Linked DNA regions of Sediminicoccus rosea. Each later gene encodes a partner of the first gene's protein in a complex. Links are inferred from orthologs where the notes say so. Each region holds a gene or a part of one and is shown on either strand. Other genes may lie near its edges.

Region 1 (7,757 bases):
CGGCGTTCAGCCGGGCGATGATCGGCGCGGGGGTGCGGGCCGGCGCGTAGAGCGCGAGCCAGAGGCCGGTGGCCAGCGGCACGCCGAGTTCGGTCAATGTCGGCACATTCGGGGTGAGTTCGATGCGCGTCGGGTGGGCGAGGGCCAGGATGCGGGCTCGGTTGTCCACCGCCAGGCTGTTGGCGCCACCCACCGGCAGCATCATGGAGTCCACCTGGCCCGAGGCGACGGCCTGCATGCCCGGTGCCTGCGCGGCGAAGGGCACGTGCAGCTTCTCGAAGCGCTCCGCCCGGGCCACGAACTCGAAGGCGAGGTGCGAGGAGGAGCCGACGCCCCAGGAGGCATGGCTGAGGCGCCCGGCCTCGCGCCGCGCCTCGCGGATGAAGCTCGCATAATCCGTGATCTCGCGGCGATGCGCGCCCACCATGAGCGCGAAGGGGACGCGCGTGACCATGGAAATGGGCACGAAGTCGTTCTCGTCGCTGTAGGGGAGCGAGCGGAAGGTGGAGCGGTTGATGGCGAAGGTGTCGGTGATGCCCATGGTCAGGGTGGTGCCATCGGCCGGGGCGCGCGCCGCCACCAGCGTGCCCACGGTGCCATTGGCGCCCGGCCGGTTCTCGACCACCACGGGCTGGCCCAGCGTGCCCTGCAGGCCGACCGCCATGCCACGGCTGATCACATCCGTGATGCCGCCCGCCGCATAGGGGACGATGATGCGGATCGGCCGGTCCGGCCAATTGGCGGGCAGCGCCGGTTGAGCCAGGGCGGATTTGCCGGCAAGCAAGCCGGTGGCGCTGGCGGCCAGGAGGCCGCGGCGGGATGTCAGAAGCATGGATGTCTCCAGGATGGATTTTTGGTTAACTGAAATTCATGTAGAAATGTTTACATTCCATCGCAAGAGGGTTTCGGCCGCGTCACAATTCGTGATCGGCGGCGGCGCGCCCCATGCCTGACTTCCGCCTCGAGCAGGCGGCCGGCGGCCTGGTCGCCGGGCTGGACGAGGCCGGGCGCGGGCCGCTCGCCGGCCCCGTCATCGCGGCCGCCGTCGTCTTCCTCCGCCCCTGCCCCGCCCCGCTCGCCGCGCTGCTGGATGACAGCAAGCGCCTGAAGGAGGCCGCGCGCCGCAACGCCGCGCTGGCGCTGCGCGACGCCCAGCGCCAGGGCATCGTGGCCTTCGCGCTGGGCGGCGCCTCGGCCGCCGAGATCGGGCGGATCAACATCCTCGCCGCCTCGCTGCTGGCCATGCGCCGCGCGCTGCTGCGATTGCCCGTGATGCCCGGCCTCGCGCTGGTGGACGGCAACCGCCCGCCGCCCCTCCCCTGCCCGGTGCGCTGCGTGGTGGGCGGCGATGGCCTCAGCCTCTCCATCGCCGCCGCCTCGATCCTGGCGAAGACGTTGCGTGACGCCGGGATGGCGCGGCTGGATGCGCGCTGGCCGGCCTATGGCTTCGCGCGGCACCAGGGCTATCCCACCGCGCAGCATCGCCAGGCCCTGCTGGAGCACGGGCCCTCGCCACATCACCGGCGCGGCTTCGGGCCGGTGGAGGAAGCCTTCGCGCGGCACCGCTGTTGACGGCGCGACTCCGCGTCACGCATGTTCAGGCCTTCGATTCGCGAAGGAACTTCCCGCCTTGGGCGCTGGTCTCGAGATACCGCTCGACAGGATCCTGCTGGGCGACTGCATCGAGACGCTGCGCGCCCTGCCGCCCGCCTCGGTGCACGCGGTCTTCGCCGACCCGCCCTACAACCTGCAGCTCCGCGGCACGCTGCACCGCCCCGACCACAGCCTGGTGGACGCGGTGGATGACGCCTGGGACCAGTTCACCGATTTCGCGGCCTATGACGCCTTCACGCGCGAATGGCTGACGGAATGCCGCCGCGTCCTGCGCAAGGACGGCACGCTCTGGCTCATCGGCAGCTACCACAACATCTTCCGCCTCGGCACCGCGTTGCAGGACCTCGGCTTCTGGATCCTGAACGACGTCATCTGGCGCAAGGCCAACCCGATGCCGAATTTCCGCGGCCGGCGCTTCACCAACGCGCATGAGACGCTGATCTGGGCCGCCCGCAGCGAGGACGCGAAATACCGCTTCAACTACGCCGCGATGAAGGCGCTCAACGACGACCTGCAGATGCGCAGCGACTGGTACATCCCGCTCTGCACCGGCAATGAGCGCCTGCGCGACGAGGCGGGCAACAAGCTCCACCCGACGCAGAAGCCCGAGGCGCTGCTCCACCGCGTCATCCTCTCCTGCACGCAGAAGGGCGATGTGATCCTCGATCCCTTCAGCGGTTCGGGCACCACGGGCGCCGTCGCCAAGCGGCTCGGCCGGCGCTTCATCGGCATCGAGCGCGACCCCACCTATGCCGCCGCCGCCGAGCGCCGCATCGCCGCCATCCAGCCGCTGGGCGATGTCGAGACGGCGCCGACACCCACGCGCAAGGAACAGCCGCGCATCGCCTTCGGCAGCCTGGTGGAGCGCGGGCTGGTGCAGCCCGGCGCCACGCTGACCGACCGCCACCGCCGCTGGGCCGCGCAGGTCTTCGCCGATGGCACCATCGCCTGCGGCACGGCGCGCGGCTCCATCCATGGCGTGGGCGCCGCGGTGCAGGAGGCGCCCTCCTGCAATGGCTGGACCTTCTGGCACCTGGTGCAGGCGGATGGCGCGCTGAAGCTGCTGGACGTCTTCCGCACCGAACTGGCCGGGTGAAGATCCACGAGGACTGGTTCCCCGGCCTGGTCGGGGACATCGCCGCGCTGCATGCGCGGCATTATGCCGCGAGCCACGGCTTCGGCGCCGTCTTCGAGGCGAAGGTGGCGCGGGAACTCGGAGATTTCCTGACCAAGCCGCGCTCGCCGGGGGATTTCTTCCGCGCGGTGGAGCATGACGGCCGGGCGCTGGGTTCCATCGCGCTGGAGGATGAGGGCCACGGCCTCGGCCATCTGCGCTGGTTCATCCTGGACGCATCGCTGCGCGGCAGCGGCCTCGGCCGGCGGCTGCTGGGCGAGGCGCTGGCCCATGCGCGGGCGCAGGGCATCGGCCGGGTCTATCTCTGGACACTGGACGGGCTACCGGCCGCCGCCCGCCTCTATGCCGAAGCGGGCTTCGTGGAAGTCGAGCGGCTGACGGCCACCCAATGGGGCAAGGCCGTCACCGAACTCCGGTTGGAGTGGTCCTGAGCCTCAGACCCGCATCGGCATCAGGACGTAGAGCGCGTCGTCATCCGCCGCGTCCTGCACCACGGTCGGCGCGCTGCCATCGGAGAACTTGAAGCGCAGCGTCTCGCCCACCTGCTCGGTGATGTCGTTCAGGTAGCGCGCCTGGAAACCGATCTCGATGGGCGAGGAGGCATAGGTGACCAGCCCCTCATCCAGCTCCTCGCGCGCTTCGCCCTGCTCGGCGCTGGAGGCCGTCAGCAGCAGGTTGTCGCTGGAGATGCTGAGCTTCACCGGGCGCGACCGCTCGCTGGAGATCGCGGCCACCCGGCCCACCGCCTGGGCGAAGGCCTGGGTGCCGACTTCCATGACCTTGTCGTTGTTGCGCGGGATCACGCGCTCATAATCCGGGAAGGTGCCGTCGATCAGCTTGCTGGTCAGCGTGACGGTGCCGACGCGGAAGCTGATCTTGGTGTCGGAGAGGCGGAACTCGATCTCGTCGCGCGTCTCCTCGGCGAGCTTGTTCAGCTCGTTGACGGTCTTGCGCGGGATGATGACGCCCGGCATCGCCGAGGCGCCGTCCGGCAGGTCGGTCTCGACACGGGCCAGGCGGTGGCCGTCGGTCGCGGCGGCGCGGAGCTTGCGGCCCGAGGCGTCCTCGGCGACGTGCAGGTAGATGCCGTTCAGGTAGTAGCGGGTTTCCTCGGTGGAGATGGCGAAGCGCGTGCGGGCGATCATGCCGCGCAGCTTGGCCGCCTCCAGCTTGAATTGATGCGGCAGCGCGCCCTCGGTCATCGAGGGGAAGTCCTCGACCGGGAGCACCGGCAGGCTGGTGCTGAAGCGGCCGGCGCGCAGCGTCAGGGGCGCGTCGCCGCCCTTGTGGTCGAGCTCGACCGTCGCGCCATCCGGCAGCTTGCGGACGATTTCATAAAGGGTGGCGGCGGGGGCGGTGGTGCGGCCGGGGCGGGCCACCTGCACGCCGGGCACTTCCTCGACGATGGCGATTTCCATGTCGGTCGCGGTCAGGCGCAGCGTGCCTTCCTTCGCGTCCAGCAGGATATTGGCGAGGATGGGAATGGTGTTCCGGCGCTCGACCACGGATTGCGTGTGCCCGAGGGCCTTGAGCAGGATGGCGCGCTCGACGCTGAACTTCATCTCTCCCGGTCCCTTGCTGTCCGATGGCGCGAATCGCCGCGCAATACGGGGATTTCTGTAGCATCCCGGCCGAAACGGTCAAAGCAGGGTGCAGGGAGCAGGCTCCCTGCTGGGGTCTGAGGGGCAAAGCCCCTTACATCTCCAGCATCTTCCTGAGCAGGGTCACATCCTCGGCGAAAGCCGGATCCTCGGCCATCAGCTCCGTGATCTTGTTCACCGCGTGCAGCACGGTCGTGTGATCCCGGTTGCCGAAGCGCCGGCCGATCTCGGGCAGCGAGCGGGAGGTCAGCTGCTTCGCCAGATACATCGCCACCTGGCGCGGCCGGGCCACCGCGCGGGAGCGGCGGGCCGAGGCCATTTCGGTCAGGCGGATGTTATAGTGCTCGGCCACCTTGCGCTGGATGTCGTCGATCGAGAGGCGCTTGTCATGCGCGCGCAGGATGTCGGAGAGCACCTCGGGCACGGATTCCAGCGTGACCGGCCGGCCGAAGAGCTTGGCATGCGCCACCACGCGGTTCAGCGCGCCCTCCAGGTCCCGGACGTTGGAGGCGATCTTGCGGGCCAGCAGCTCCTGCACGCGGGGCGGCACCTCGACGCCGGAGATGGTCGCCTTGGACTGCAGGATGGAGAGGCGCAGCTCATAGGTCGTCGCGTGCAGGTCGGCCACGATGCCGCCGGAGAGGCGGGTGCGCAGGCGGTCCTCGATGCCCGAGAGGTCATTCGGCGCCTTGTCGGCCGAGATGATGATCTGCTTGCCGGCGTCGATCAGCGCATTGAAGGTGTGGAAGAACTCCTCCTGCGTGTTGTCCTTGCCGATCAGGAACTGCAGGTCATCCACCATCAGCACATGGACCGAGCGCAGCTGCGTCTTGAACTCCATGGTGTTGTGGCTGCGGAGTGCCGCGATGAAGCGGTACATGAACTTCTCGGCCGACATGTAGGCGACGGAGAGGTTCGGGTCGCGCTCCCGCAGGGACCACGCGATGGCGTGCATCAGATGCGTCTTGCCCAGCCCCACGCCGCCATAGAGGAAGAGCGGGTTGAAGCCGGCCTGGGCGGGCTTCTCCGCCACGCGGCGGGCGCAGGCATGCGCGAATTCATTGGGCTTGCCGACGACGAAGCTGTCGAAGGTAAAGCGGGGGTCGAGCGGCACCAGCCAGTCGTTGCGGACGGGCTCGGCCATCGCCGGCGTGGCGGCGGCGGGCGCGAGGCTCTCGGCGAGGGGCGAGGCCTCGGCCACCTCCTGCTCGATCGCGGCCTTCTCGGCGCGGGAGGCGGCCTGCACGCGCAGCTCCACCAGGCGCACGCCGGGCATCTCCGCCTGGCAGAGCAGGCGCAGCCGGTCGCCGTAATGGTCGCGCACCCAGTCCCGCAGGAAGCGCGTGGGCAGGTGGATGAGGACGCTTTCCCCCTCGACACCGGCCAGGCTCATCTGCCGCAGCCAGTTCCGGTACTCGACGTCACCCACCTCCTGTCGGAGGCGTGTGCGGACGCGGGCCCAGCAGGCGGCGATCTTTCCGGCGTTGGGCGGGGGGGTCTCGCCCGTGTCCTGATCCATCCCTGTCCTCAGTCTCTCAACGCGTTCCTCGGGGGAGGCCGCATATTGGTTGCTCGTTTTTGAGGGCGGGGCCGCCCGGTACTCGACACTGGAATGCTCAACACCGACCGTGGCGCCACGCTGCATGGCACCGCGATGATGGGGAAACGTTACCGCAGGTTTCAGCCGGGCTTGAAGTCGTTCAGGCGCCATTTATCAAAAACACGCCCAGTGTGACAAACAAGTCGCTATGCGGTGACGTTCAGCCACAAGAAAAAGCTCCGCCATGGGAAGAATAGCCTTCCCTCGGCAGAGCCGTTCCAATTGTCAGTAGTTGAAGGCGCGATCAGGCCGAAGCGGTGTTCAGCGCCTTGATGCGAGCCGAGAGGCGCGACATCTTGCGGGCCACGGTGTTGCGATGGAGCACACCCTTGGTCACCGCCGTCTGCATTTCCGGCTGCGCGGACTGGAACGCCGCGGCCGCCTGCTCCTTGTCGCCGCCGGCGATCGCCAGCTCGACCTTGCGCAGGAAGGTGCGCACGCGCGAACGGCGCATGCGGTTGCGCTCGGTGCGCTTCTCGGTCTGGCGGATGCGCTTGCGCGCGGAAGCATTGTTGGCCATGGGCGTTGAGTGCGATCGCTTCTGGAGTGAGTGACAGGGACGGTGAAGGCCGCCCGAGGAAGCGAGGGTCTAAGCCCCCGCCCCCCTCATCGTCAAGACGGGAAGTGCGGCGGCGCCCCTCACCGGTTGCGGAAAGCGGGCTTGCGCTTCTCGGCGAAGGCCGACATGCCCTCCTTCTGGTCCTCGGTCGCGAAGAGCGAATAGAAGATCTTGCGCTCGAAGCGCACGCCCTCGGCCAGGGTCGTCTCGAAGGCGCGGTTCACCGCCTCCTTGGCGATGGCGACGGCGGGGCCCGAGAGGCTTGCGATCTTCTCGCCCACCTTCATCGCCTCGGCCATCAGCTGGTCCAGCGGGACCACGCGGGCGACGAGGCCGCTGCGCTCGGCCTCCGTCGCGTCCATCATGCGGGCGGTGAGCACGAGGTCCATCGCCTTGGCCTTGCCCACCGCGCGCGTCAGGCGCTGGGTGCCGCCCGCACCGGGGATGATGCCGAGGTTGATCTCCGGCTGGCCGAACTTCGCGTTGTCGGCCGCGATGATCATGTCGCACATCATCGCCAGCTCGCAGCCCCCACCCAGCGCGAAGCCGGCCACCGCCGCGATGACGGGCTTCTTGATGGTGGTGACCGCCTCCCAGCGGGCGGTGATGAAGTCCTCGAAATAGACGCCCGGCCAGGTGCGGTCCTTCATCTCCTTGATATCGGCACCGGCGGCGAAGGCCTTCTCGGAGCCGGTCAGGATGATGGCGGCGATGGCGGGGTCGGCGTCGAAGCCGCGCAGCGCCTCGCCCAGCTCACCCATCAGCTGGTCGCAGAGCGCGTTCAGCGCCTGCGGCCGGTTCAGCCGGATCACGGCGACCGCGCCTTGCGTCTCTGTCAGGATCATTTCGTAGGCCATGGCGTCCTCGGAGGTTGGCGGCCGCGGCGTGCCGCTCAGCGTTGATGTTTGGCGCAGTAGAAGGTGGATCGGCCCGACTGCACAAGCCGGGTGATCCCGGAGCAGGCGGGCGGGCCTGGGCAGCGCGCGCAGGGCTGGCCCGCGCGGTCATAGACGTCGAACCGTTCCTGGAAGACGCCGAGCTCGCCATCCGCCCGCACATAGTCGCGCAGGCTCGAGCCACCGGCCGCGATCGCCTCGGTCAGGACCGAGGTGATGGCCGGCACCAGACGCCCGGCCCGGGCGCCCGGAATGGTGGCGGCCAGCCGCCGGGGCGAGATCCCGGCGCGGTACAGCGCCTCGCTGACATAGATGTTGCCCAGGCCGGCGACGACCTTCTGGTCCAGCAGGG
Region 2 (3,000 bases), 2.0 Mb from region 1 along the record:
GCACTTCGCGCAGCAGGAAGTACCGCACGGGGTCGAGGCCGAACTCCTCCACCAGCGCCAGGGGATCAATGACATTGCCGAGGGACTTGCTGATCTTCTGCCCCTCATTGGTCCACCAGCCATGCGCGAAGACGCGCCTCGGCGGCGGCAGGTCGGCCGCCATCAGGAAGGCCGGCCAGTAGATGGCGTGGAAGCGCAGGATGTCCTTGCCGACGAAATGCACATCAGCCGGCCAGAACTTCCAAAGTTCCGATTTTTCATCAGGATAGCCCAAGGCCGTGATGTAGTTTGTGAGGGCATCGAGCCAGACATACATCACATGAGCGTCATCCCCCGGCACCGGCACGCCCCAGCGGAACGAAGTGCGAGAGATGGAGAGATCCGACAGTCCCGACTTGATGAAGCTGATCACCTCGTTCCGTCGGCTGGCCGGGGCGATGAAATCAGGGTTGGTTTCGTAGTATTTCAGTAGCTTGTCGGCCCAAGCTGAAAGTCGGAAGAAATAAGAGGGCTCCCGCACCCATTCCACCGGCGCGCCCGAGGGGGCGTATTTCACGCCATCTCGCTCGGTGAGCTCGTCCGGGCCGTAGAAGGCCTCGTCGCGCACCGCGTACCAGCCCTCATAGGCGCCGAGATAGATCTGGCCGCGCTCGACGAGGCGCTTCCACAGCGCCTGGCAGGCTTCGTAATGGCGCTTCTCCGTGGTGCGGATGAAGCCGTCATTGGAAAAGCCCATCGTGACCGTGAGGTCGCGGAAGGCCTGGCTGACACGGTCGGTGAAGGCCTGCGGGTCCTCGCCCGCATCCTGCGCGGCCTTCTCCACCTTCTGGCCATGCTCGTCCGTGCCGGTCAGGAAATAGACCTCCCGCCCCGCCAGCCGGTGCCAGCGGGCCAGCACATCGGTCGCCAGGCTCGTATAGGCGTGGCCGATATGCGGCTTGTCATTGACGTAATAGATCGGGGTGGTCAGGTAGATCGGGCTCATGCCTGACCTATGAAGCGCCTCTAGCGTCCCCGCAAGCTGTCCATGGCCACCAGGACGGCCTGGCGGCGGTCCAGCGAGAGGCGTTCCGTCTCCTGCACCAGCTTCGCCACCGCCTCCGCCGCCTCCACCCATTCGGCGAGCGGGCGCTGGCCGAGCCAGGGCGCGGCCGGCTCGCCGCGCGCCGCGGCGCGCACCGCCTGGGAGAGGCCCCGCAGCAGCAGGTTGAAGAAGGCCGGAAAGGCCAGCGCCGCCTCCCGCCCCGCGATCCGGTCGGCGAGCGCATGGGCGGCCAGGCCGCGCGGCAGGTCCTGCAGGGTGGCATCGGCCAGGCGCGCCAGCTCAACCCCCTCCCCCTGCGCCAGTTCCAGCGCCCGCCCGGGCGAGCCCTCGGCGAGGCGGATCAGCTCCATCCGGTCCAGGCGCGGCAGGTCGGGCAGCCACTCGCCGAGCAGGCGCTCCATCGCCGCATCCTCAAGCGCGAAGAGGTCGAGGCGCCGGCAACGGCTGCGGATGGTGGGCAGCAGCCGCCCGGGCGAGGCCGTGATCAGCAGCAGGACGGTGCGCGGCGGCGGCTCCTCCAGCGTCTTCAGGATGGTGTTGGCGGAGGCCGCCTCCATCGCCTCCACCTCATCCATGATGACGACGCGCCAGCCGCCCTCGGCCGCGGTGAGGTTCAGGAAGGCGCGGGCCTCGCGCGCCTCGTCCACCTTGATGATGCGGCGCTTGCCAGGCTCGGCCTGGGGTTCCAGCACCATGAGGTCGGGATGGCTGCCGGCGGCGACGCGGCGGAAGACCGGGTCCGTCTCCGCAACATGCAACGGCTCCGCGCCAGGCGGCTGGCCGGCGAGCAGCCAGCGCGCGAAGCGATAGGCCAGCGTCGCCTTGCCGATCCCGGGCGGCCCGCAGAACAGCCAGGCATGGTGCAGCCGGCCTGAACGCGCAGCCGCGCCGAGGCTGGCCGCCGCCTGCTCATGGCCTGCAAGGATGGGATTCCCGCGCGGCAGGATCACGGCAAGCCAAGCCTGGCGCGCGTGGTGGCGATCACGGCCTCGGTGACGGCGGCGAGGGGGGCCGAGGCGTCGATCACGGCAAAACGTCCTGGCTCGGCGGCCGCCTGTGCCAGGAAGGATTGCCTGATCCGCTCATGGAATTCGAGGCCGAGGCGGTCATAGCGGTTCGCATCCCCTCGCTCCATCGCGCGCGACACGCCAAGCGCCACCGGCACGTCCAGATAGAGGGTGAGGTCCGGCGCCACATCACCCAGGGTGACGGCCCGCAACCCCTCCCAGGCCGCGCGCGGCGCCCCCTGCCCGGCCACCTGATAGGCCAGCGTGCTGTCGAAGAAGCGGTCACAGACGACAAAGCTGCCGGCGGCGAGACTGGGCTGGATGCTGCGGGCCCAGTGCTCGCGTCGCGCGGCGAAATGCAGCGCCATTTCCGCCACGGGGTCCCAGCCCGAACGGCCGAGCAGCAGTCCGCGGATGGCTTCGGCCCCCGCGGATCCCCCCGGCTCCCTGGTGCGAAGGACGGAATACCCAGAAGCGGCAAGCCAGGCGGCAAGATTTTTTCCCTGGGTTGTCTTTCCTGAGCCCTCACCGCCCTCGAGCGTGATGAACTTGGGATTCAAGTCCCGCCACCCATCATCCGGCCGATCACCGCGGGAATGCGCGCCAGCAGACCCAGCCGCTCCACATCCGCACCCGCATAGAGCGGCAATGCCATCGGCGGCACGCCGCGCCCCGAGATTTCGAGGCGGCCCAGTTCTTGCCCCTTCACCACCGGGGCCGGCACCGGCGCTTCGAAGCGGATGCGCGCCTGCAGGCTGTCCCGCCAGCCGCGCGGGACGGTCGCCACCACCTCGCGCCCGCCGATCAGCGGCACGGTGCGGCGCTCGCCCAGATGGACGGGCACCTCCTCGATCGTGTCGGCCGCGCGGAACAGGACGACATTGTCGAACTCGCGGAAGCCCCATTCCATGAGGCGCTCCGCCTCCTCGCCGCGCGCCCGCATGGTGG
Region 3 (2,839 bases), 2.0 Mb from region 1 along the record:
ACTGGCCTGTCTGCCGCTGCGTGGTCGAGGCGGTGTAGGTCACGTCCAGGAACCAGTTGGCGTCCACGAAATAGGTGACGCCGGCGACGAACATCGCCCCCCAGACCCAGGCCGCGCTCGAGAAATTCTGCGGAGGCCCGGAGATCTCGCTTCGGTTCCCGTTGATGTCGGCGAAGCCCACCAGGCCGTTCATCTGGGTGCTGAGGCGCGTCAGCGTGGGCCCACCGCCCAGATAGAGGAAGCCCCTCTGATGGGCATGGCCGATGAAGGGCGTGAGGGTGATCTGGTGCTCCGCCTTCTGCTCGAAGGAGCGCACGACCGCATTGCCAAGAAACGGGGTGCTCGCCCCCGTCCTGGCATCGGTGAAGGCACCCGCCTGCGGCAGCAGCGCATTGGGCGTGCTCGCCGTCGTGCCGAGGTAGCTGTAGGAGGCCTTCACGCCCCAGAGCCAGCGGCTTTCGGCGAAGTTCTGGAAATAGCCGATCTGCGCCGCCGGCGCGAAGCCCGTCTCGGTGCCGAGCGGTACGCGCGCCGGGCCGGCGGCCGAGCCGCTCGAGACGCGGACGCCGTTCTGGTAGACGTCCGAAATGCCGAGGGCATAGACGTTTTGCGTGCCGAAGCGGGTGACGTTGAAGGCGCCGCCGGCGCCGATGTAGAGGCCCTGGGTCGGGACCGCGAAGTCACCGGCCGGGGCCTGGGCCGCCGCGCCGGAAGCCCCCGCAAGACCCAGGACCGCGATGGCCCCCAGAGCGTGTGAGAGCCGTGGCCGCGTCGGCACGCCATGAAACATGAACATTGAATTCTTCCCCCAACTGAAAGTTGCACCGGCTGTGAAGATAGGCTCCTTTTCTTTTCGTGATCGTTAGGATTTGTCCGTATTCCGCAAGGATCGTCCGGCCACCACGCTGGCCGAACCGAAGCGCTCCCGCAGCGCCTCAACGGCGCGCCACTTGGCCGCGCGGCGTGGGGCACCCGGATCGGCGAGATCCCCGCGGTCCGCTTCCTCCGCCGGGCAGAGCGGCGCGGCACCCAGGCCCAGCAGCCTGTAGCGCGAGCCATCGGCCGCGCGGGCCAGCAGCGGGCGCGCCGCGTCAAACAGCGTCTCGGGCAGGAGGGTCGGGCCCGGCAGGCGGGCGCTGCGGGTCAGGCTTTCGAAGCCGGCGGTCTTGAGCTTGAGCACCACGCCCCCGGCCGAAAGCCCCTTCCCCGCCAGCCGCGCGGCGAGCTTCTCGCTCATCCGCCAGAGCACCGCCTCCAGCGCGGCGAGGTCGGAGAGGTCCTCCTCGAAGGTGGTCTCGGCGCTGACGGATTTCGTCTCGCGCTCCGGGTTCACCGGGCGGTCATCCTCGCCGCGGGCGCGGGCGGCGAGCGCCGGGCCATCGGCGCCGAGGCGCGCGACCGCCGCCCTGTCATCCAGCGCGGCGAGCTGGCCGAGGCGGGTGATGCCCGCCGTCTCCAGCCGCCGCGCCGCTGCCGGGCCGATGCCGGGCAGCACGCCCACCCGCTGCGGCGCGAGCCAGGCGGCCGCCTCGCCAGCCCCGATCACCGCGAAGCCGCGCGGCTTGTCCCGCCCCACCGCGAGCTTGGCCATGAGGCGGTTGGCCGCGAGGCCGATCGAGATGGTCACCCCCACCTCGCGCTCCACGTCGCGTGCGAGGCGGGCCAGCGTCACGGCGGGCGGCGCCTTGTGCAGCGCCTCGGTGCCCGCGAGGTCCAGCACCGCCTCGTCAATGGAGAGCGGCTGCACGAGGGGGGTCAGCGCCTCCATCAGGGCGCGGATGCGCGTGCCCTCCCGCGCGTATTTGGCGATGTCGGGCTTGATGACGACGGCATCCGGGCAGGCGGCCAGCGCCTTGAACATGGGCATGGCGCTGTGGATGCCGTAGCCGCGGGCGATGTAACAGCAGGCGGCCACGACGCCGCGCCGCCCGCCACCCACCAGCACGGGCTTGCTCGCGAGTTCCGGCCGGTCGCGCTTCTCGACGCTCGCATAGAAGGCGTCGCAATCCACATGGGCGATGGTGAGCGTGTAGAGCTCCGGATGGCGGACCACCCGCCGCCCGCCGCAATGGCGGCAGGCGGCGCCCGGGCCGGGATCGGCGCTCAGGCAGTCGCGGCAGAGGGCCGGGTCGGGCATCGGTGGAGGATGCGGCCCGGCGCGGCACGCTTCAACTGCCGATCGCCGCCCCGCCCGCATGGGTGATGACGATGACCGAGGGGCGCGGCGGCATTCCCTCCGCGAAGTCCGGCCAGCGGGTCGAGGGGGTTTCGAAATTGCTGCCGGAATTCTGGCCAGGATGCTGGATCGCCAGGAAGAGCGCGCTGTCATCGGGCAGGATCCAGGGGCCGCAGACCTCGGCTCCGGTCGGCGCCTGGTAGAAGAGGCGCGTGAGCGCGCGCCCGGCACCGGTGGTGTCCGCCACCCAGACGCCATCGGCGATGCCCGCCGTACTGCCCGCCCCATCCGTCGCGATCCAGATCCGGCCCTTGCTGTCGAAGGCGCAATTGTCGGGGCAGGACAGCCAGCCCTGGTCGCTGGTGGCGCGGTGGTATTCCGTGCCGGGGTCCACGCCCGGCTTGCCGGCGCGCAGGAACAGGCCCCAGCGCATGGTCTCGGCCGCGTGGTCCGGCTGGCTGGGCGCGCCGGGGGGGATCAACTCCACCACATGGCCATGCGTGTTGGCGGCACGTGGATTGGCGGGGTTCACCTGCTCGGCCGTGCGGTTGGCGTTGTTGGTGAGCATGACATAGACGCGGCCATTCACCGGATTGGCCTCGACATCCTCCGGGCGGTCCATGGGCGTGGCGCCCAGCAGGTCCGCCGCGCGGCGGGCCTGGA

The links. The genes of interacting proteins can lie anywhere in the genome.
Region 2: the proteins of dnaN (region 1) and R9Z33_RS13285 are in contact, whole or in part, in a cryo-EM structure (PDB 8GIZ), measured with the Escherichia coli proteins. The link is inferred for Sediminicoccus rosea from one-to-one orthologs.
Region 3: the proteins of dnaN (region 1) and R9Z33_RS13095 are in contact, whole or in part, in a solved structure (PDB 1OK7), measured with the Escherichia coli proteins. The link is inferred for Sediminicoccus rosea from one-to-one orthologs.

The regions. Positions count from the first base shown.
Region 1 is NZ_CP137852.1:4,722,803-4,730,559, forward strand. Bases 2,248-5,051 are described here. They hold dnaN (DNA polymerase III subunit beta), read right to left. Parts: upstream 4,312-5,051; coding sequence 3,184-4,311; downstream 2,248-3,183. Other genes in these bases: R9Z33_RS22775 (site-specific DNA-methyltransferase), read left to right, coding at 2,248-2,710; R9Z33_RS22780 (GNAT family N-acetyltransferase), read left to right, coding at 2,707-3,180; dnaA (chromosomal replication initiator protein DnaA), read right to left, coding at 4,445-5,051. Outside these bases: R9Z33_RS22765 (Bug family tripartite tricarboxylate transporter substrate binding protein), read right to left, coding at 1-832; R9Z33_RS22770 (ribonuclease HII), read left to right, coding at 946-1,572; more of R9Z33_RS22775, read left to right, coding at 1,631-2,247; more of dnaA, read right to left, coding at 5,052-5,869; rpsT (30S ribosomal protein S20), read right to left, coding at 6,195-6,470; R9Z33_RS22800 (enoyl-CoA hydratase), read right to left, coding at 6,590-7,366; mutM (bifunctional DNA-formamidopyrimidine glycosylase/DNA-(apurinic or apyrimidinic site) lyase), read right to left, coding at 7,402-7,757. UniProt on the Escherichia coli protein: Confers DNA tethering and processivity to DNA polymerases and other proteins. Acts as a clamp, forming a ring around DNA (a reaction catalyzed by the clamp-loading complex) which diffuses in an ATP-independent manner freely and bidirectionally along dsDNA.
Region 2 is NZ_CP137852.1:2,754,124-2,757,123, forward strand. It holds R9Z33_RS13285 (DNA polymerase III subunit delta'), read right to left. Parts: upstream 1,996-3,000; coding sequence 1,006-1,995; downstream 1-1,005. Other genes in the region: metG (methionine--tRNA ligase), read right to left, coding at 1-985; tmk (dTMP kinase), read right to left, coding at 1,992-2,612; R9Z33_RS13295 (D-alanyl-D-alanine carboxypeptidase family protein), read right to left, coding at 2,609-3,000. UniProt on the Escherichia coli protein: Part of the beta sliding clamp loading complex, which hydrolyzes ATP to load the beta clamp onto primed DNA to form the DNA replication pre-initiation complex.
Region 3 is NZ_CP137852.1:2,719,957-2,722,795, reverse strand. It holds R9Z33_RS13095 (DNA polymerase IV), read right to left. Parts: upstream 2,138-2,839; coding sequence 863-2,137; downstream 1-862. Other genes in the region: R9Z33_RS13090 (PhoX family protein), read right to left, coding at 2,169-2,839; R9Z33_RS13100 (outer membrane protein), read right to left, coding at 1-796. UniProt on the Escherichia coli protein: Poorly processive, error-prone DNA polymerase involved in translesion repair and untargeted mutagenesis. Copies undamaged DNA at stalled replication forks, which arise in vivo from mismatched or misaligned primer ends.